3 regions of the Rossellomorea sp. y25 genome follow, and region 2 is predicted to be linked to each of the others. Evidence: riboswitches for the same ligand, from Rfam matches in the RefSeq annotation. Region 2 holds a riboswitch; each other region holds the start of a gene.
The links. Region 2 has a riboswitch for S-adenosylmethionine ahead of AAEM60_RS19285 (methionine ABC transporter ATP-binding protein). Riboswitches for the same ligand answer to the same signal wherever they lie in the genome.

Region 1 (7,345 bases), 1.4 Mb from region 2:
GGTGACGGCTATTGCGACTTCCTTCACTTGGTGTGGAAGGATGAATACATCCAACTCTTGGGCTAGGAATGGTCTTGCGGACAATCCTCCACCAATCTTCAGATGGAAGCCGACTTCTTCTTTACCGTCAATCAGCTTTTTCGCAGGAACAAAGGAAACACAATTGATTTCAGCATTCGACGCATTATTGATATTTGCGGAGATGGCTACTTTATATTTTCGCGGTAAATTAGAAAAGTCTTCGTTATGCTGGAAGAAATCATACACTTCTTTCACAATACTCCTTGTATCAAAAAGTTCATCAGGATCGATCCCTGCAAGAGGGTTCCCGACGATATTACGTGTGATATCACCACATGCACCGGCAGAAGACAATCCGACCTTTTCCAGACGTTTGAAGATGTCCGGAATCTGTTCAATCTTCAACCAGTGAAATTGAATCGCCTGTCGGGTGGTGATGTCATAGACGTCTCTTCCATACTCTTTACAAATGGCAGCGAGCTCCAAAGCCTGTTCATGTGTCAGGATTCCCGAGGGAACGTTCACTCTCATCATGAAATAGCCGTCTTCCTTTGGTCTTTGTAAATACAAACCTGCCCATTTAAATTTATCCCACTCTTCTTTCGGAATCGAAGAAAAGCCGTTTTCCGCATAGTAAGGAATATCTTCAAAGATAGACAACCCGTCTTTCTCCAGTTTCCATTGTTCCGTTTTGTTCAATTTTTCATTTGACTCCCATGATTTTGAATATGCCATGATTTTCTCCCCTTATATAAGTTGTTTTTGATTCAATACAGTTAGTAAGTACTCCACGCATTCTTCAATTGAATGTTTCTCTGTATCCAGTACCACTTCCGGTTTTTCAGGTGCTTCATAAGGAGCACTGATTCCCGTAAAATGAGTGATTTCCTCGTTACGTGCTTTTTTGTACAAGCCTTTCGGATCGCGCTTTTCACATTCTTCTAAAGAACAATGCACATAAACTTCGATAAATTCATCAATCTCCACTAACTTTCGTACGAGAGCACGATCTTCCCTGTATGGTGAAATAAAGGCTGTCAGCACAATTTGACCGCTGTCGATGAAAAGTTTGGACACTTCGCCAATTCTCCTAATATTCTCCTTGCGATCTTCTTCCTTAAATCCCAAATCATGGTTTAATCCATGACGGACATTATCACCGTCCAGAACATAGACCTGATGTCCTTGTTCGAAAAGAGAGTGAGCCAATGCATTGGCGACAGTCGATTTCCCTGAGGCGGATAAACCCGTGAACCATAAAATAAAGCTTTGATGTCCATTTTTTTTTCGTCTCTCTTGTTTCGTTACTGCGGTTTCATGCCATACGACGTTTTCTGATTTTTCATTCAACCCGGTATCCTCCTTAAGACGTTTGTCTAGCTTCTTGCTTTAGGCCTTTAATTAACACTTCGATCACTTCAGGGCGACTGAACGTTGAAGGGGGAACCTCCCCATTACGGAGCATTCCTCTCACTTTTGTCCCGGATAAAATAACGTGATCGCTCTTATCATGAGGACAAGTCTTCGTAGTCGCCATCCCTTCGCATCTCTCACAGTAAAAACTATGCTCGAAGCGGAGAGGGGTAATCCCTATCTCTTCTTCATTGAACTGATCAAATATTTTCTGTGCATCATAGGTACCATAATAATCACCAACACCGGCATGATCTCTCCCGACGATAAAATGCGTGCATCCATAATTTTTTCGTACCAGTGCATGGAAGATGGCTTCCCTTGGACCGGCGTACCTCATGGCAGCAGGGAAGACTCCTAAAAACACACGATCTTTAGGGTAATAGTTCTGTAATAGAACTTCATAGCTCTCCATTCTGATGCCCGCTGAGATATCATCCGCCTTTGTTTCGCCAACCAACGGATTTAAGAAGAGTGCATCCACGGTTTCCAATGCCGTTTTCTGAATATACTCATGGGCCCTGTGAACAGGATTTCTCGTTTGGAAACCGACAATCGTTTTCCATCCCTTTTCCTTAAACAACTTTCTCGTTTCACTTGGGTCAAATGTATACTCGTTGAACGGTTTGGAAAGACGTTTAATAAGGCTGATTTTCCCACCTACATACACATCTCCACGTTGGAATAATTTCTTGACACCTGGATGATCCTTGTCGGTCGTTCCGTATACGAGAAGGGCTTCTTTCTGTTTGTCTGGTTCATAAATATCCTCGACTTCAATGAGGCCATATGTTTCCCCCTTATAAACAAGGCGGCTCTTTAAGCCTTTCTTTACGTCTCCTGCTTTTTCTTTTGCAATGGGCAAGGTAATCGGGATGCTCCACACGCTGCCGTTTCGCAAACGTAAACTTTCTACTACATGTTGATAATCAACTTCAGTCAAGAATCCATTTATAGGGCTGTATGCACCTATTCCAATAAGTTCCAAATCACTTAACGCGGTTTCGTCTAACGGGATCTCATGGAGAATATCCTCATAGGGTTCTTCTGGTAAATATGATTGAACAAGCGTTCCTCCGTGGGGCTGTAAACTCATCATTTATCCTCCTTAACATATTGTTTTAATCGGAATTAAGATTAAATTCCGCCTCCGTCTTCGTGAACGGATCGCCTTTCTTCATTGATCACTCGCATGAGGGATAGTGCTCCCACAGTTGCGATAATGACGCTTATTGGAACCACAATCGAATATAGATCGCTATCGATCACGAGCTTTACTAAAAAATATGAAATACTAAGTGAAATCAGGGGAGAGACCACCCATATTTTGACGATTTTTTTGACAATTTTCTTTTGCAGCATATGTTTGCCGTTCTTCGCCATCCCGAGGCCTATGATCGAGGACGAAGTAACCTGAGTAAGCGGAATCGGTAATCCATACAGTGAGCTCACCATCACAAGGATCGCTCCTGTAGAAGAAATGAGGATTCCTTCGGCTTTTGAATAGTGTGTAATTTTTTTCCCGTTTGTTTCCACTACTTTTTTCCCCATTATGATAGCTCCGAGGGCAACGAATAAGCCACCCAGCCAAATCCCCCGAGAAGGAGACATTAAACCCGCACCCACTAATGGACCGACGGCGTTGGCTACATTATTCATCCCTGCCGAAAACGCTTCAAAGAATCCGGCGATAATCAAAAGGTACGCAAGCCACCTTTTTTCAAAATGGAAACCACGCTTTTCAAGTTTTACTAAACATATACCGAATACCCATGTAATCCCGAAGGCAATGACCGGGACAATCACCCAGAATGACATGATTGTTAAAAGTGATTTCACATATAGAACTTGATATGCGACTCCAACTCCTACAACCGCTCCTACCGTTACTTCACTTGTAGACAGCGGGATCCCTATCACATTTGCAAGGAACAAGGATATGGTGGCGGATAACAAAATGATGACCACGATTTTGATGGAGAGTACATGCTGCGGGATAATCCCTGAACTAATGGTTTTAACTACTTCTCCACCACCAAGAACAGCACCACTCAGGACACCTGCAGCGCAGATCCATAATGAATTCCTGATGTTTTTTATTGCTCCTGCACCATACGCAACCCCCATCGATGCTGCCGCTCCGCTGGCACCAATGTTCATAGCGAAGAACAAGCTTATGATCAGGGCGAATGTTTCAAGCAAAGAATGTCACCTCTTTTTAATGAAGACCGCATTCGGTTTTCCCTTTTCCTTTCCATCTACCGGAGCGAAGATCATTGATGTCTATGGATGGTGTTGTACAATGGAAGCATCCGATACTTGGATACCCCTGATCATGAAGTGGATTATAGGATAGGTTATGCTTATGGACATACCTCCAAATCTCCTTCCACGTCCAGTGAATCAATGGACAAATCTTAACTGATTGAAACTTGTCATCCTTATTGATGAATTCAACCTGACTTCTTGTAGGTGATTGTTCTCTTCTTAATCCTGAGATCCAAGCATTCCCTTTGGATAAGGAATCTTTTAAAGGGTCAAGCTTTCGAATTTGACAGCATTGATTGGGGTTTCTCTCCCACAACTTATCTCCATATGTTCCTGCTTGCTCTTGGAGCGTTAATTCAGGCTTTTTCATATGAATGGTGATACCAGGATACTTCTCCTTCACCTTTTCAATCGTTTCATAGGTTTCCTTGAAATGAACACCTGTATCAAGAAATACTATGGCTGCTTTCGGTTGCACTTTGGTTAGGAGATCGATTAATACAATCCCTTCAATGCCAAAACTGCATGCATATACGACACTTTCACCATAATGATCATACGTCCACTCAAGGACGTTAAGCGCTCCTTTATAGACCGGATCAATTTCAAAATTGATGGATGGTTTTTTCCAAGTTTGATAGGTTAACATGATACACCCCTTTCCCGCTCATCCAAACAAAAAGAGGCGATAACAAGATATAGGAATTTCCTTTATCTGTGTTATGCGCCTCTAGTTTGTCTAGTCAGCTTATTTAATTCGCACTTTCTCGTTTTTCTCCAATTGAATGACTTTACCGTCCTGAACCACAATTGTAATCGATCCAAAACTCATCGTCTTCAACATCGAAGTGATCTTTTCGACTACCACATCATAATCTGCTTCTTGATTTTTTTCTTTAGTCACATGATTCCCCCAATTTTTATCTTATCCAGAAAAACATGAATGAAAAAAAACAACCCTCCATTTTGGAAAGTTGTTCAGGTAAGGATACCTTATCTTCCAAAATGACTTCACATTTTGCTGGAATTAGCACCTTACATAACGTAGGTTGCTGGGCTTCGCAGGGCCAGATCCCTCCACCACTCTGGATAAGAGTTATTAATTTTAATATTCTAAATAATATCATATTCTACAAGGAAGTCAACCCGAGTTTCTCTATCGGATTTATGTCTTTTGGCTTATTTTTCTTGCAAAGCCTTCATTCTCTTTATTTCTATTCGCTTTATTAACGCTATAGGACACTATTTTCACCTGAGTGATCAAAATAATTGAAAGATTAATTTACCCTCGATCACTTTTTTCTGGTCCTGGTTGACCGCAAAAACTTTAAAATGTATGAGATCATCCTGTTTTTCTGATACTTCTGCAATCAATGTAATGACATCGTTCAATAAAACCATCCCTTTAAACCGGACGGTGTACTCTTTGATATATCCTTCTTCATAAAGATCACTAAAAAGCTTGGAGACATTGCCCATCGTCCACATGCCATGAGCAATGACTCCTGGAAGACCCAGTTTATGCGCCTCCTCATCGATCGTATGAATGGGGTTATAATCCCCCGAGGCTCCTGCATATTTGATTAAGTCGATTCTCGAGACTGGACCTAACTCAACAAGGGGAAGGATTTCACCTATATTAAAGGATGATAGTTTAGTCATATTCCCAACCTCTCTTTAACCGCTTCAGTGATAATGACAATCGCTTCGGAAGTGAAAACCCTTTTCCCTCCTGAATCTTCACCGATGTCTTCTATTACAAGAAAACCAAGTGTTCCACCCGATCCTTTCCGTTCATAGTAATCTTTTATTTTCGTGTAACACTGAATACATTCCCCGACCTTCAGTGGTCTTTCATAGTGAAAAGATTGTTCACCATGAATTAACCCGACGTTCGGTAAATGAAAACCTTCAATCGTTCCATAGTCGAACACTCTGGGAAAAGTGGGGGGAGGGATATTCCCCCTGAACCTGGATCTCTTTCCTGCTTCTTTATCAACATAAATGGGATTGAGATCTCCAATGGCTTCGGCAAACTTACGGACCGCTCCTTTTTCCACACAATTTTCTACGGAAGTTGAGCGTTTACCAATATAAGATTCAAACATATCCTTCACCTCTTTCTCCCTTTAGGCTTTCGGCCCGCCAGCTACGTATAGGACTTGACCGTTAACGAATGACGAGCTTTCATCCGCAAAAAACGCCACTGCATTCGCTATATCTTCCGGCTGCCCGCTCCTTCCTACAGGAATTCCTTGAAGACTCGCTTCCACCAGTTGTTCAAAGGGGATTCCGATCCGCTTCGCCGTTTCTCTAGTCATTTCCGTTTCGATGAATCCGGGGGCGACTGCATTGGTCGTAATGCCCAGAGGTCCAAGCTCTATTGCCAGAGTTTTCGTTAAACCTTGAAGACCTGCTTTAGCGGTAGCGTAATTTGCCTGTCCGCGGTTACCGAGTGCAGAGGTAGACGAGATATTAATAATACGGCCATACCTGTTCTTCACCATATGACCTTGCGCTGCCTTTGCTACGTTAAATGATCCTTTCAAATGCACATCCATGACCGTTTGCCAATCGTTATCGGTCATTTTAAATAGCAAATTGTCTCTGATGACTCCTGCATTGTTGATGACAATATCAACGGAGCCGAAAGTTTCATAGACTTCGTTTATGGCCTCTTCTACTTCCCGGGATTCTATTACATTCGCAACTTTTGTATATATTTCATACTTTTTCAATTCCTCGCTGATTTCCAAAAGTGCCTCTTCATTCACGTCAATGATGGCAACCATTGCCCCTTCTTCTGCAAAGAGCTTTGCAATCGCTTTACCGATCCCCCGGCTCCCGCCTGTTACTAAAGCTACTTTTCCTCTAAATCTATCACCCATTCACATTACCTCCCTATTCCTTTAAACAAATTGGCCCACTTTTACATGCCCTTTTAATAGATTCCGTGAAATGATCAGTTTTTGAATTTCATCAGTACCATCATAAATCCGCCACAATCTTGCTTCACGATACCAGCGTTCGATGGGAAGCTCTCTTGTGTAGCCCATCCCTCCGTGAATTTGAAGGACCCGATCCACTACCCGATTGCCCATATTCGATCCGTACAGCTTGGCAATCGATGCAACATGGCGATTATCTTCTCCTTGATCCAGCGTGAATGCTGCATTTAGCACAAGCCATCTGGCAGCTTCAATTTCCACGGCAGAGTCAGCGATCTTCCATTGAATCGCTTGTCTATCCGCGATTGGCTTTCCAAATGTCTCCCTTTCCTTTGAATAGTCAATCGCCATTTGAAGTAAGCGTTCCGCTGCTCCTACCGCTTGTGCCCCTACAATCCACCGTGCGAACCCGATCCATTCCAGGCCAAGATTGTAGCCACCATCAATTTCACCCAGAATATTTTCTTCAGGCACCCGCACGTCATCAAAAAACAGACTGGCCGGTCCCCATTCCCCCATGGTATGAATGTATTCAGATGTCCATCCCATCCTACGATCGGCAATAAAACAGGTTACTCCGTCCCGACCCGTTCGCCGATGCTTTTCCTTATCGGTCACCGCCATGACCATGACAAAGTCTGCTTCATTTCCGCCCGTAATAAAGGTTTTTTCACCATTTAACACCCACTCATTTC
Region 2 (7,345 bases):
GATTCTTGTAGCAAGAAGTGAGGAGAAGCTTCGTATTCTATCAAAAGAAATTAAAAGTAAGTACGGTGTGAAAGCATATGTCATACCATCAGACCTTTCCAAACCAGGAGCATCGGAAACGTTATATGAGGAAGTCAAAGCAAAAGGGATCCAGGTGGATTTCCTAATCAATAATGCAGGATTCGGATTGTTTGGGGAGTTTGAGCGAACTGAACTATCCAAAGAACTGGACATGATTCAAGTGAATATCACTGCCCTTACAGAGTTAAGTAAGTATTTTGGAAAAGAAATGGTGGGCAGAAATAGTGGACAAATTCTGAATGTAGCATCAACAGCAGCATTCCAGCCGGGTCCATTAATGGCCGTTTACTATGCAACAAAAGCGTATGTCCTTTCATTCTCAGAAGCCTTGGCGAATGAATGGGCACCGCACGGAGTGAAAGTAACCGCTTTGTGCCCAGGAGCTACCCAAACGGGGTTCAGTGATGCAGCTGACCTGAAGTCTTCAAAACTATTTCAGTCTGGTGTGATGAGTGTGGAAGAAGTGGTAGATGAGGGATATAACCAAATGATGACGAAGAACAAAACAGTTATCATCCCAGGTTTCAAAAATAGAATGCTGACCCAGTCCATCCGTTTTATGCCGAGGAAAATGGTCACAAATATTGTTCGCAAGGTGCAAGAACGGGTATAATTGAATGTGAATGAGTTTGAAGGGAGAAGACTATGGGTCAAAAAGCAATTGATACATTTCGTGCTTGCATTCCATTATTTCAAGCGCTAAGTGATCCTTATCGTCAGGACATAATATTACTTCTTGCCGAACAAGAACCTCTTACGGTTAATCAGATAACTGAAAATCTAACTTTATCCCGCCCTGCTGTTTCTCATCACTTAAAGATCCTGAGAGATCAACAATTAGTTTCTTTAGAGCAAAAAGGAACCCAGCGCTTCTATTCTCTTGAATTGGATAATGCAACTGTCCTACTAAAGGAACTGGTTGAAACGGTTGAAAAACAATGTGAGTAATGTTTCACAAAAGAAGGATAATAAAGAATATTGTCGAATGTAGAGATAGATTCGAGCAATGTGTATTCTGGATGGGGACTCCCCATCCAGATAAATGAAAGGTGGTGGAATGATGTCGTTGTCTTTTTATTCATATCCGAAGTGTGGTACGTGCCGGAAAGCAAAGAAGTGGCTGGAAGATGAAAACATAGCATTTAATGAAATACATATCGTTGAAACCCCCCCTACAAAAGACGAGCTTAAAAACCTACATGAAAAGAGCGGATTGCCTCTTAAGAAGTTCTTTAATACAAGTGGTAAAAAGTATCGGGAATTAGGCTTGAAAGATAAAGTAAACTCGGCTTCCGATGAGGAATTATTAGAAATACTTTCCACGGACGGGATGCTGATCAAGCGTCCAATCACTACGGATGGAAGTAAGGTGACAGTTGGTTTCAAGGAAGAAACCTTTGAAGAAACCTGGAAGTAAAAAGAGGTCTGGGATTACCAAATCATGGACAATGAAAAAGTTTCATTATTCATGCTAGGTTTTCTTGCTTTTTTAATGAAAAGTGTGTCAATATTAGGTTGTATAACTAGCATTTGGAGGGATAGAGAATGAGTACACCGAAAGAACTTCGTTATTCTGAAGAACATGAGTGGGTCAAAGTTGAAGGGGAAAATGTACGAGTGGGAATCACATCATTTGCACAATCTGAACTGGGCGATATCGTATTCGTTGAGTTACCAGAGGTTGGAGATGAGATCAAAGCGGACGAGCCGTTCGGTAGTGTTGAATCGGTTAAAACCGTTTCTGAGCTATATGCACCTGTATCCGGTAAGGTGGTAGAAGTGAATGAAGAGCTGTCTGATAGCCCTGAGTTCGTGAACGAATCACCTTATGAAAAAGCTTGGATGATCGTTGTTGAACCTTCAGACGCTGGAGAAGTAGACAAGCTTATGACAGCTGAACAGTATGACGAAATGATTAATGAAGGATAATTTCTACCATGCACCTTGAGAATTTCTCAAGGTGTTTTGTTTTTTATTTTGGGCACCATATGAGTAGACGTTTTTTATAAGAAAGCTCTTTTCGCAACAATTGTTGTTCTTAATATATAGACTGCCAGTGCTGTGTGATTCAGTGAGTGTGAACTAGATGGTGAGGGGAAGTTCTCCTCTTTCAGCTAGTATTCGAACGAGCAACCCAGCTTAGCAGAACGGGGCCTCATGCTTAGAAGGTTGATTGGAGCGGAAGGTGCTCGACTCCTGCGGGAATAGCGGGAAAGTTGAGACCCCACAGGGCAAAGCCCGAGGAGGCTCAACTCACGCCCCGCGGAAAGCGAGCACCTGGAGCGGAAATCAACCACTGCACGCTTTATTAAAACAACAAAGTTTACGAAAAATGCCTTCTAAAAAGAAAGGATGAATACGTATGGTGCTCAAGCCTAAGAAATTAGATGTAACCAACAGGGTGACAGGGAAACTGAAAAATGGTGAAGTAGAACTATATTTGGATAATCAGCCAATCGGCAGAATGGCTTTACCTCTTGATGGATTAAGCATGGAGCCAAACTTTGAAGCAAAAGAAAATAAAATTTATCAAAGCTACACTTCCACGGAAGGCGATCAAGCAAGATACACAGATTGTGATGAGGGTGGCTGGTGTTAGAAATGCTCATGGTGCCAGATTCGACAATGAATCTGGCACCATTTGTATAAGCAGATAGGCAAACCACTTGCGCATTTTTTTATAAACATGAGAAAATATAAGTAGAAAGTGGACATCATCTCTTGTTATTTGAATATACTATCGTAATCTTATTTCTGAAAGATAAGGTGATGATCATGATGGAACTTGACGAAAAAGTAATCATTGTCGAAGGAACAACTGACAAACGAAAAGTGAAAGATATCATCAAAGAACCGATTGAAATTATTTGTACAAACGGGACTATTAGCATTACGAAAATGGACGAACTCATTGATGCATTATTGGAAAGGGATGTCTATATCCTCGTAGATGCTGATGATGCAGGTGAAAAATTACGAAAGCAATTTAAACGTGAGTTTCCTGAAGCTGAACATTTGTACATTGATCGTATGTACAAGGAAGTGGCAGCAGCTCCCGAGTATCACCTGGCGTCTGTCCTGATTGGAGCCAATATAGACGTTCATAAAGAATATTTAGGAAAAAGGATGATCTAGTTTTGATTGAGGTAAGTAATACCGAAGCATTAAACGATCTGATTGAAGGCCATACGCTTGAAGCCGTTTACCTTTATACACCGATGTGTGGCACCTGTCAGGTGGCAAGTAAAATGATTGACGTAGTGGAAAAGCTTCCGCAATCTTTTCATTTTGTGAAGGCCAACTTGAATTATTTGCCCCAATTTGCAGAAGAACAATCCATCGAAAGTGTACCCTGCTTGCTTTTATTTAAGGATGGAGTCGAAAGGGAGAGGATTTATGCCTTCCAATCCGTGCCATTTTTATATGAAAGCTTAAACAAGATCACTGATCGTTAGAGGGATAAGAGACCTTTTGGGAGAAGGTCTTTTTTATATGTCTCTTTCTAAACAATTTTCTTTCTACAAACGAAGACATATTTCTCGGGAAATATTGCGAATGGCATCATTTTTTGACTAGTATTCATCCAAATTCTTACTGTTCGACAAATTAGATGAATACGTTCAAAACATGTCGAGAAAGTATAAAAGGGAAAAATACCTAAAAGTGGAATTGTAATAATATAGAAGTTTCACTGGGAGGGTATTCATGCGAATATATTTAGAGGAATTAGTAGATCAGTGTCATTCAAGATATCACTTACGACTCTTATTTCCAGACAGCCCATTTGTTCTTCATTTTGATTGTGGAAGCGATTTGTACGGTATTTCTATTTCGAGCAAGGGATGCGATGTATTAGATGATTTGAGTGAAGACGCTCATTTCGTAATTGAAGGAATGGAGGAAAAAGTGGTTTCCCTACTCACAGGGGAAGAACGGTTGTCTCAACTGATCGAAGCTGGGGCACTTGAAATCAGAGGAGGGTATCGACCGCTTCTATTTGTTGAATCTGTCCTTTGGCTTACGAGGTCAAGGGGAAAAGAGCCGGTGAAAGTTTAAAAAATAATTGACACACTCTATAACCGATGATAAAATCTCTCTTGTAGCAAATTTTCAGAGTCTTTAACTATTTAAAAAAATTTAATAATCGATACTTTACTCTTATAAAGAGAGGTGGAGGGACGTGCCCTATGAAGCCCGGCAACCGTCAATGAAAATTGAAATGGTGCCAATTCACTCAAAGCATATGCTTTGAAAGATGAGAGAAAGGATAGTCCTATATGATTATGCCTTTCTGCTTATCGCAGAGAGGCATTTTTTAATGATTTAGAAAAAGATGACGGGAAAATGCCAGCTATGTGCAACCATAATCTTGATTAAACAGGTCGTTTTACTCCGAAAGAAGGTGGAATACAACATGATTACCATTTCAGATGTGAAAAAAATCTATCAATCCAAATCGGGTCCAATTTCAGCCGTTGATGGCGTCAATATCGAGATTGCCCAAGGAGAAATTTTTGGAGTGATTGGCTATAGTGGAGCAGGTAAGAGTACGCTGATCCGCATGCTCAATGGTCTCGAAGTTCCTACAGAAGGAATAGTGGACGTGAATGGTCAAATCGTTTCCCGGGTAAAGGGTAAAAAACTGCGGGAAGCAAGACAGTCGATAGGCATGATTTTTCAACACTTTAATCTCCTCTGGTCTCGTACAGTATTAGAAAATATACAGTTCCCATTAGAAATTGCTGGAGTACCAAAGAAAGAGAGACTCCATAGAGCCAATGAATTATTGAAGCTTGTAGGATTGGAAGGCAGGGGAGATGCCTATCCTTCTCAACTGAGCGGCGGACAGAAACAACGAGTGGGGATTGCAAGATCCCTTGCTAACAATCCCGATGTCCTTCTATGTGATGAAGCTACTTCCGCTCTAGATCCACAAACAACTGATTCCATTCTTGATTTATTGGTGGATATTAATAAACGCTTAGGGCTGACGATTGTCCTGATCACTCATGAAATGCACGTGATTCAGAAAATCTGTCACCGTGTCGCAGTCATGGAACAAGGAAAAGTCGTGGAACTCGGGGATGTATTGGAAGTGTTCCGAAATCCACAAGAGCAAGTGACAAAGCGTTTCGTGAGAGAAGTCTCGCAAGTAAAAGAAACGGGTGAAACCATTGATCACCTATTGATGCAATATCCTAATGGGAAAGTGTTGAAATTTACTTTTGTCGGTGAATCAACTGAGCAACCGCTTATCACCACTCTGATAAGGAAGTTTGACTTAGACGTAAACATCCTTCAAGGACAAATCTCCCAAACTCAAAAAGGTGCCTATGGAACGTTATTTGTTCACCTTGATGGGGATGAACGGACCATTAAAGATGCATTGACGTTTGTTCAAACGCAACTGGTTCAAGTGGAGGTGTTAAGAGGATGATTGAAAATTTATTTCCAAATGTAGATTGGGAGAAGATGTGGGAAGCAACCCTCGAAACCCTGTATATGACCGGGATGTCTGTAGTGATTACCTTTGTACTCGGAATGATCCTTGGGATTTTGCTCTTCCTCACCTCTAAGGAAAATCTATGGGATAACAAACTGACATACACGATTACAAGTGCAGTCGTAAATGTGTTCAGATCGATTCCATTCATTATATTGATCGTGTTGTTAATTCCGTTCACCAAGTTTTTATTGGACACAATCCGTGGAGCGAATGCAGCTTTGCCGGCACTGATCATTGGAGCTGCTCCGTTTTACGCCCGTATGGTAGAAATTGCTTTAAGAGAAGTGAACAAAGGCGTCATCGAGGCCGCGAAAGCGATGGGGGCGAAAACGAGCACAATTATCTGGAAAGTCCTGATCCCGGAATCCATGCCGGCTTTGATTTCAGGAATTACAGTAACAGCGATTGCTCTCGTTGGATATACGGCAATGGCCGGGGTCATCGGAGCAGGCGGTTTAGGAAACCTGGCCTATTTAGATGGCTTTCAACGAAGCAGGGAAGACGTGACGCTCGCCGCAACCATTATGATCTTACTCATTGTGTTTGCGATTCAAATATTAGGTGATTTCTTTACAAATAAATTAGATAAACGGTAAAAGGAGAGAAATATCATGAAAAAATGGGTAGCAGGAGTTATTGCAGCAACAAGCATTTTTGGATTGGCAGCATGTGGGAGTAATTCAGAATCAGGAGGAGGCAGCGACGAGAAAGAATTAGTGGTTGGAGCTTCCAATATTCCTCACGCTGAAATTCTTGAACAAGTGAAGCCTTTATTAGAGGAGAAAGGTATCAATTTAGAAATTGAAACGTACCAAGACTATATCTTGCCAAATAAAGATCTGGATAATGGGGATATTGACGCAAACTATTTCCAACATGTACCGTACTTAGAATCTCAAAAAGCGGAACACGGTTATGATTTTGAAAATGCTGGCGGCATTCACATTGAGCCGATTGGCGTTTATTCTAAAAAGTACAAATCCCTTGAAGAGCTGCCTGAAGGTGCAACGATTCTAATGAGTAATTCTGTAGCAGATCACGGACGTATTCTTACGTTATTAGAAGAAAAAGGTCTTATTACATTGAATGATGGAGTAGACAAGACAAAAGCAACGCTGGAAGACATTAAAGAAAATCCAAAGAAACTAAAATTCGATTACGAATATGAAGCAGCTCTTCTTCCACAATTGTATGAAAATGAAGAGGGAGATGCTGTTCTGATTAATTCCAACTATGCGATCGATGCAGGTTTGAATCCTTTGGAAGATTCGATCGCCATTGAAGACAGTAATTCTCCATATGTGAATGTGATTGCTGTGAATAAAGGTGACGAAAACAAAGAGGAAGTGAAGGCGCTTGTTGAAGCTCTTCGTTCAAAAGAAATCCAGGACTTTATTAAAGAGGAATGGGACGGGGCAGTTGTTCCGGTGACCGAATAATTTCATATAGCGTAAATAAGAAACCCGATTCTGATTGATCAAAATCGGGTTTCTTTTCTGGATAAGTACTTACCGTATTTTTTTTAAACATAATCATTTCCATTATAGCTCATACTATTTTCGATGAATCTATTTCAGAAATGGAGCTGAATGAAATGCAGATAGAACCAAGAAATACAACAGAAGCTGCCCTTCATGATTATAAAATGGGACTTGGAATCTTCACTGAAAAAATGCCTGAGCTTGCCGAGCAGTATAATACGTTTACCGAGCACTGCTTTAGAGAAGGAGTTCTTTCAAAAAAAGAAAAGCAGTTGAT
Region 3 (7,345 bases), 1.7 Mb from region 2:
TCAGGAATAGAGGCAAAGCGCTCTAGTTTTTCCGTATTGACTATGGCATAATCAAGGCCCGCTTTTGTACAGTGATAAAGATACACAGCATTGAGGACTTCTCTTCCGACAGGAGGCAGTCCAAAAGAAACATTACTAACCCCTAAGATATGAGGGCATTCAGGTAAGGCTTCCTTAATCCGTCTTATCCCTTCAACGGTGGCATTGGCTGAACCGATATATTGCTGATCCCCTGTTCCCACAGGGAATACGAGAGGGTCAAAGATGATGTCTTCTGAGGCAACCCCATATTTCTCTGTTAACAGTTTATGTGAACGAAGGGCAATGTTTACCTTACGTGCGACTGATACACCCATTCCTTTTTCATCAATCGTCCCTACTACAACCGCCGCTCCGTATTCCTTCATCAGCTTTGTAATCTTCTCAAACCGCTCCTCTCCGTCTTCAAGATTAATCGAGTTAATGATTACTTTCCCTTGAGAATATTTTAAAGCGGTCTCTAGCACTTTCTCATCCGTTGAATCAATGACAAGTGGAACTTTTACTTTTTTCACAACCTCCTGGATAAATACATTCATATCATCTACTTCTTCACGATCGGGATCTGCAAGGCAGATATCGATCACCTGAGCTCCATTTTTCACTTGTGCTCTCGCAATCTCTGACGCTTCTTCTATCTTATTTTCTGCAATCAATCGTTTAAATTTACGTGAACCGATGACATTCGTCCGCTCTCCGACCAGAATCGGTCTTCTGTCTGCATCCTCATAGACGAACGCTTCAATTCCCGACACCGCATGAGGGTGAGACTCATTGGGTTTACGAGGAGGTAATCCCTTTACCACATTTGAAAGGGCACGAATATGCTCCGGTGTCGTTCCACAGCACCCTCCAACAAGATTCACCCAGCCTTTCTCAGCAAAACCTTTCATCTTTATACTGAGTGAATCAGCCGTCTCATTGTAATTTCCTTCTTCATCAGGAAGTCCTGCATTCGGATAACAGCTTACATAGGTAGTGGCTAAGCTTGATAAGGAACGGATATGGTCACGCATAAATTCAGGTCCTGTTGCGCAGTTTAGACCAACTACCAAAGGGTTTAAATGTTCAAGGGATAAATAAAATGCTTCGATGTTCTGGCCGGCGAGTGTAGTGCCCATAGGCTCAATGGTTCCGGATAACAAAATGGGGATCACTTTCCCTCTTGATTCAAAAGCAGTTCGAATTCCGAGGTTTGCTGCTTTTACATTTAACGCATCCTGACTCGTTTCAAGTAACAGGACATCGACTCCTCCATCGAGAAGACCTTCTGCTTGAACCCGGTAGTTGTCTACTAAGTCATCGAAGCTTACCCCTCCTGTAACAGATAAGGTTTTGGTAGTGGGACCGAGAGATCCTGCAACAAACCTGGGCCACTCGGAAGTTGAGACATCTTCTACTGCTTTTTTGGCGATTTCAGCTGCTACTTTATTGATTTCGTATGCTTTAGATCCTATATCATATTCGTCCAACACAATGGGGGTTGCCCCAAACGTATTCGTTTCAATCACATCAGCCCCTGCTTTCAAATATTCCAGGTGAATCTGATAGATGACCTCCGGCGCTGTTAAAACCAGATTTTCATTACATCCTTCAAGCTCTTCTCCACCAAAATCCTCTGGGGATAAATTCGCTTGTTGAAGCATCGTTCCCATTGCTCCATCGAGTACGAGTATTTTTTTCCTAAGCTGTTCTTCAAACAAAGTGATGGCCATAGGGAACCTCTCTTTCTGTGCTGGTTTTCTCTTGTATATGATGAATCAGTTCAATGCTCATATCGTACCTGACAAAAGGCGTGATAAGATAAATCCCATTAAAAAGATCTATTGCTGTATCAAGTAAGTCTTTTGCAATATCCATTCCAACTGCTCTTGCAACTACAGGATCACTTCCCGCTTCCTTCATTCTTTTTCTTGTTTCTTCTGGAACATTGATTCCCGGTACTTCATGATGGAGAAACTCAGCATTTCTCGAACTGATTAATGGCATGATTCCGATAAAGATCGGAACATCTAAATGCTTCGTAGCTTCATGTACTTGAATCAGCTGTTCTTTCCCAAAGATCGGTTGAGAAATGAAATAGTCAGCTCCGGCTTTCTTTTTCTTTTCAAGCCTTTTTACAGAAGCGTCTAAATGACGGAAATTTGGATTAAAGGCCGCTCCTACTGAAAATTGAGTACGTTCCCGGAGTGACTTACCGGAAAAGGATATCCCCTCATTGTTTTGTTTGATGAGTTCAATAAGTTCAAGGGAAGATAAATCATAAACGGATGCTGCCCCAGGAAAGTCTCCAATCTTCGCCGGGTCACCCGTAATCGCTAAAATATTGTGAATGCCCAACGTGTGCAATCCCATAAGATGGGATTGAAGTCCTATCAGGTTACGGTCCCTGCAAGTGATGTGAACTAAAGGTGTAAGATCAAATTTGGACCTGACCAGACTCCCAATGGCGTCATTACTAATACGAGGAGATGCTAACGGATTATCAGCAAGCGTGAGTGCGTCAATTCCAGCTTTCTTTAATGCCTCAGCCCCTTGGAAGAACAGCTTCGTGTCGAGATGTTTAGGTGGATCGAGTTCAACAATGAGTGTTTTCTTTTCTCTTACATGCTCATGCAGCAAGTTTCCCCTGATTGAAGGTGATGATAACTGAACAACCTTTTTTGCTTTCACCACTTTCTCTTTAACAGGCTCACGGCTTTTTAATCTGCTTGCTACAGAACGAATGTGATCAGGTGTGGTTCCACAGCAGCCTCCAATGATTCTTGCACCTTGCAGTCGCAACTCATTGCTTATATCCCCAAAGTAATCAGGCTCAGCAGAGTAATAGAATCGACCTTCTTCATAGTTTGGCAGACTGGCGTTTGGATAGACGGAAAGAAATGCCCTTTTAGGTAATGGAACTTCCTCTAATGAGTTCACCATATGAAATGGCCCCATGCGGCAATTGATACCGACAACATCGGCCCCTAATAATTCTAATTGCTGAAGTGCGTCTTTTATCTCCATTCCATTTTGAAGAACTCCTGTTTCATGTAGAGAAACTTGAGCAATGACAGGAATGTCCGTTTCACGTTTGACAATGTTTAAAACCGTGGTTAATTCCTCGAAATCATAATAGGTCTCAAGCAGGATGCCATCTACACCTTCTAATAATAAACAGTAAAGCTGTTCCCGAAAGCTTCTTTTGATTTCTTCCAGCGACACATTTTGTTTAATGCCCCTGATTCCCCCGATGGTCCCCAGAATATAGGTGTTAACACCAGCGGCTTTTCTTGCTAGACGCACTGCAGCTGTATTTATTTCCTTAACCGAATCCTCCAATCCGTATCTGGAAAGCTTTTGATAATTGGCTCCATACGTATTGGTCTGAATGATATCTGCTCCTGCATCAATATACTCCTTATGGACTTTCAACACTTCATTTGGGTGGGAAAGATTCAATTCTTCAAAGCATCTGTCCACTCCATATGAATACAACAACGTTCCAATGGCCCCATCTGCAATCAAGATTCTCTCTTTCAGTGCTTCTAGCAACGGCTTCATGACATTCCCTCCTTTTTATAAATTTATAACGTTGTTTCGGTTGGTCTTTTGTATACTATCTAAACCTTTTTGAAGATCGTTAATCAATTCATCCACGTTTTCAAGTCCTACTGATAATCGTAATAAACCATCAGTAATCCCTCTCCTTTCCCGTTCAGCTTTCGGCATAGAAGCATGTGACATCCTTGATGGATAGGATAGAATTGATTCAACAGCTCCTAAACTTACGGCGAATACGGGAATGTTTACATTTTGTATGAGTTGCTTCACTTCCTCTGCACCCTTTAACCGGAAGGAAAGAACCGCTCCAGGACCCTCTGCTTGTCGGACTTGAATTTCACGACCGGGATGATAGCTCAAGCCTGGATAATACACTTCTTCTACTTCCTTTCTCTTTTCTAAGAAGCTCGCAATCTTATAAGCCGATTCTGATGATTCCTTCAATCGTACATGCAGTGTTTTCAGCCCTCTTAAGAGCAGCCAGCAATCCTGGACACCGAGGACCGCACCGAAAGAATTCTGCAAGAAAGCAAGCTTCCTGGCAATCTCTTCATTTCCCGTTACCGCGAGCCCCGCCAAGACGTCACTATGTCCGGCAAGAAACTTAGTGGCACTGTGAAGAACAACATCAACACCTAAGCTGATCGGTCTTTGCAGCAGGGGAGTCATGAAGGTATTATCCAGAAACGTTAAACATCCATTCGCCTTGGCAAGCTTCACGACTCCTTCAATATCGGTGATGTTCAGAAGCGGATTGGAAGGTGTCTCCATATAAATCACTTTCGTATTGTGTTTAATTGAACAAGCCACTTCATGAAGATCCTTCATGTTCACAAATGAATATTCAATCCCAAATTTAGTGAGGACCTCTGTAATCATTCTGTATGTCCCACCGTACACTTCTTCTGATACTAGAACGTGGTCGCCACTCGATAATAATAAAAAGCTTGTGGAGATTGCCGCCATCCCTGATGAAAAGGCAAAGCCTCTTACTCCACCTTCCAATTCAGCTATCGTTTCTTCAACAGTTTCCCTCGTCGGATTTCCCGAACGGCTGTAGTCATATGTTCCATATTGATCAAAATCCTGTTGGTGAAAGGTTGTAGCATGATGTAACGGTGTAGAGACCGCTCCTGTTTCTTTATCAAATCCGTGAGAATGAATGAGTGACGTCTGAAGTGAAAATGGTTTTTTACTCATACGTAAGCACCTCTTTTTCCAATTGTTGAAATACATTCTCCAGGTCTTCAATCAGGTCATCAATAAATTCAATTCCTACAGAGAACCGCAGGAGCCTGTTGCAGATACCCAACCTATTTCTTTCTTCTTCGGGAATGTCTGCATGTGTTTGGGTTGCGGGGTAGGTGATAAAGCTTTCAACCCCTCCTAAACTTTCAGCAAACGTAATAACTTTTAAGTGTTTGAGAAAGGGATCCACCCATTCTTCCTTTGCGATTCGAAAGGAAAGCATGCCGCCTTTTCCCGGATATAAAACGTCCGTTACACATTCGTGCCCTTCAAGATATTTTGCTAGTTTTCTTGCGTTTTTTTCATGTTGAGCCATTCGGAGACTAAGGGTTTTCATCCCTCTTAATAAAAGCCAACAATCAAATGGTGAGAGAACCGCGCCGATGGAATTTTGAATGGTGCAGATTTTTTCCGCCAGCTCCTCTGTGTTTACAACCACAACACCTGCCAGCACGTCATTATGGCCCCCTAAGTATTTCGTGGCGCTGTGAATAACTATGTCTGCTCCTTCAGTGAGTGGCTTTTGAAGAACAGGTGTGTAGAAGGTATTATCGACAATTAAAAGCAACCCGTTACACTTTGCGATTCCAGCAACCTCAGAAATGCTTGCTTCATTCATTAATGGATTGGTTGGCGTTTCAAGAAAGATGGCCTTTGTTCTCTTAGAAATTTGTTCTTCTATGGAGCCGGCATCACTTGTATCGACGAAATGAAATTTGATACTATATTGTGCTTCATACTGTACGAATAAACGGTAGCTCCCGCCGTATAGGTCTTTCGAAACAATCAATTCATCCCCGCTGGAAAATAAGCTAAGGATTGCCTGAATCGCTGCCATCCCCGAGCTGAAGGCAAACCCTCTGTGCCCTTCTTCCAATTGAGTGAGGGTGTCTTCTAAGGTTGCGCGGGTTGGATTTCCTGTTCTTGTGTAATCATAGCCTGTCGATTGCCCAATCCCCTTATGTTCATAAGCAGTCGATAAATGAATGGGTAGGCTCACAGCACCCGTTGCAGGATCTTTCCGGTTTCCCGCCTGGACAAGCAAAGTATCAATATGTTTTTTCAATATTCTTCTCTCCTTTTCTTTCCCTGTAAACGAAAAGGGAAAAAACAAAAAAACCTTCTTAATGAAAATAAGAAGGTTTTGTACGTTCGTTCTCCCTCTTATCGTCCAAGTTGACATCAACTTGCTGGAATTAGCACCATACCTAAAACTGTGGCTGGTTGCTGAGGTGTCTTCGGGCCAGTCCCTCTACCTCTCTTGATAAGAAACTATATGATTTTGTGAAAAATAACTTTCCCATAACTTATAACAAAGAAGAACAAATGTCAATGAGAATTATGAATTATCCGAAAATGAAGCATACATAGTGACGCAACTTTTTGAGCCGTTTTTCGTCTGCTTCTATATTCTTGCAGAGGTCCGCACATTCCCTCCAATCAACTCCAGATGAATGGCTGAATTCAAAAAAATAGAGCGATTCATTTTATTTAATGAAAGATACCCATTTTCCTTTTAATTTCTTTCATAAATGGAATCGTCTTTTCTCTTGCTTTATCGGCTCCTTCTTTTAAAATGGCATCCAGCCTCTTGGGGTTGGCTATTAGTTCTTCATATTTGGATCGAGGTTCCTCGATAAATGAATTCATGACTTGGAATAGCTCTTTTTTCGCTTCTCCCCACCCTATTCCGCCTTGAAATCTCCTTCTCATTTCTTCAACTTGATCGGATGTTGCAAATTCCTTATAAAGCGAAAATATGACGGACGATTCAGGATCCTTAGGCTCCTCAGGGGGTGAAGAATCTGTTTTGATTTTATTGATTAGTTTTTGAAGCTTTTTTGATTCTTCAAATAATGGGATGGTATTGTTATAGCTTTTACTCATTTTTCGTCCATCAAGTCCCGGTAGAACAGATGTTTCTTCCTGTATCACATAATCGGGAAGAACAAATGTTTCGCCATATTGCTTATTAAAGTTTTCTGCAATGTCCCTTGCAATTTCGACATGCTGAATTTGATCTTTACCGACAGGAACCAGTTCCGTTTGGAATAGAAGGATATCCGCCGCCATCAATATCGGGTAGGTGAATAAGCCCATGTTGACCCCTGCATCTACTTCTCTGCCCCTTTTTTGATTATCTTCAACTACTGATTTATATGCATGGGCCCGGTTCATTAATCCTTTCGGTGCAAAGCAAGCGAGGATCCAGCTTAATTCAAAAATCTCAGGTACATCAGATTGACGGTAAAAAATCGCTCGATCAGGATCCAACCCTAATGCTAACCAAGCTGCCGCCACTCCATAAGATAGTTCTTTCATTTCATGCTGATCATGTATCTTCGTTAACCCATGATAATCCGCAACAAAATAAGCGGTGTTGTAGGATTGATTCTCTGCCAATCGTAATGCCGGTTTAATGGCGCCAATATAATTCCCTAAATGAATCCTGCCTGTTGGTTTGATACCAGTCAGAACTTGTTTTTTCATAACAATCCCCCCGTCTAAAATA

Region 1: linked by a shared signal. The riboswitch ahead of AAEM60_RS12250 (YezD family protein) and the one ahead of AAEM60_RS19285 (methionine ABC transporter ATP-binding protein) in region 2 are both predicted to bind S-adenosylmethionine.
Region 3: linked by a shared signal. The riboswitch ahead of AAEM60_RS10675 (methionine biosynthesis PLP-dependent protein) and the one ahead of AAEM60_RS19285 (methionine ABC transporter ATP-binding protein) in region 2 are both predicted to bind S-adenosylmethionine.

Annotation. Positions count from the first base shown of each region.
Region 1 covers NZ_CP145886.1:2,451,782-2,459,126, forward strand. Annotated here, with positions in the region: gene AAEM60_RS12225 (nitrite/sulfite reductase) at 1-756, opposite strand, end outside; gene cysC (adenylyl-sulfate kinase) at 769-1,371, opposite strand; gene sat (sulfate adenylyltransferase) at 1,385-2,530, opposite strand; gene AAEM60_RS12240 (inorganic phosphate transporter) at 2,572-3,594, opposite strand; gene AAEM60_RS12245 (phosphoadenylyl-sulfate reductase) at 3,653-4,351, opposite strand; gene AAEM60_RS12250 (YezD family protein) at 4,451-4,606, opposite strand; SAM riboswitch class I at 4,693-4,798, opposite strand; gene AAEM60_RS12255 (MaoC/PaaZ C-terminal domain-containing protein) at 4,963-5,364, opposite strand; gene AAEM60_RS12260 (MaoC family dehydratase N-terminal domain-containing protein) at 5,361-5,810, opposite strand; gene fabG (3-oxoacyl-ACP reductase FabG) at 5,832-6,590, opposite strand; gene AAEM60_RS12270 (acyl-CoA dehydrogenase family protein) at 6,612-7,345, opposite strand, start outside.
Region 2 covers NZ_CP145886.1:3,810,667-3,818,011, reverse strand. Annotated here, with positions in the region: gene AAEM60_RS19325 (SDR family oxidoreductase) at 1-694, shown strand, start outside; gene AAEM60_RS19320 (metalloregulator ArsR/SmtB family transcription factor) at 727-1,029, shown strand; gene AAEM60_RS19315 (arsenate reductase family protein) at 1,142-1,498, shown strand; gene gcvH (glycine cleavage system protein GcvH) at 1,627-2,010, shown strand; gene AAEM60_RS19305 (YusG family protein) at 2,444-2,680, shown strand; gene AAEM60_RS19300 (toprim domain-containing protein) at 2,857-3,216, shown strand; gene AAEM60_RS19295 (thioredoxin family protein) at 3,222-3,536, shown strand; gene AAEM60_RS19290 (SCP2 sterol-binding domain-containing protein) at 3,787-4,137, shown strand; SAM riboswitch class I at 4,237-4,343, shown strand; gene AAEM60_RS19285 (methionine ABC transporter ATP-binding protein) at 4,496-5,518, shown strand; gene AAEM60_RS19280 (methionine ABC transporter permease) at 5,515-6,183, shown strand; gene AAEM60_RS19275 (MetQ/NlpA family ABC transporter substrate-binding protein) at 6,199-7,026, shown strand; gene AAEM60_RS19270 (carboxymuconolactone decarboxylase family protein) at 7,182-7,345, shown strand, end outside.
Region 3 covers NZ_CP145886.1:2,145,197-2,152,541, reverse strand. Annotated here, with positions in the region: gene metH (methionine synthase) at 1-1,754, opposite strand, end outside; gene AAEM60_RS10685 (bifunctional homocysteine S-methyltransferase/methylenetetrahydrofolate reductase) at 1,735-3,585, opposite strand; gene metC (cystathionine beta-lyase) at 3,601-4,785, opposite strand; gene AAEM60_RS10675 (methionine biosynthesis PLP-dependent protein) at 4,778-5,899, opposite strand; SAM riboswitch class I at 5,995-6,104, opposite strand; gene AAEM60_RS10670 (tryptophan--tRNA ligase) at 6,325-7,323, opposite strand.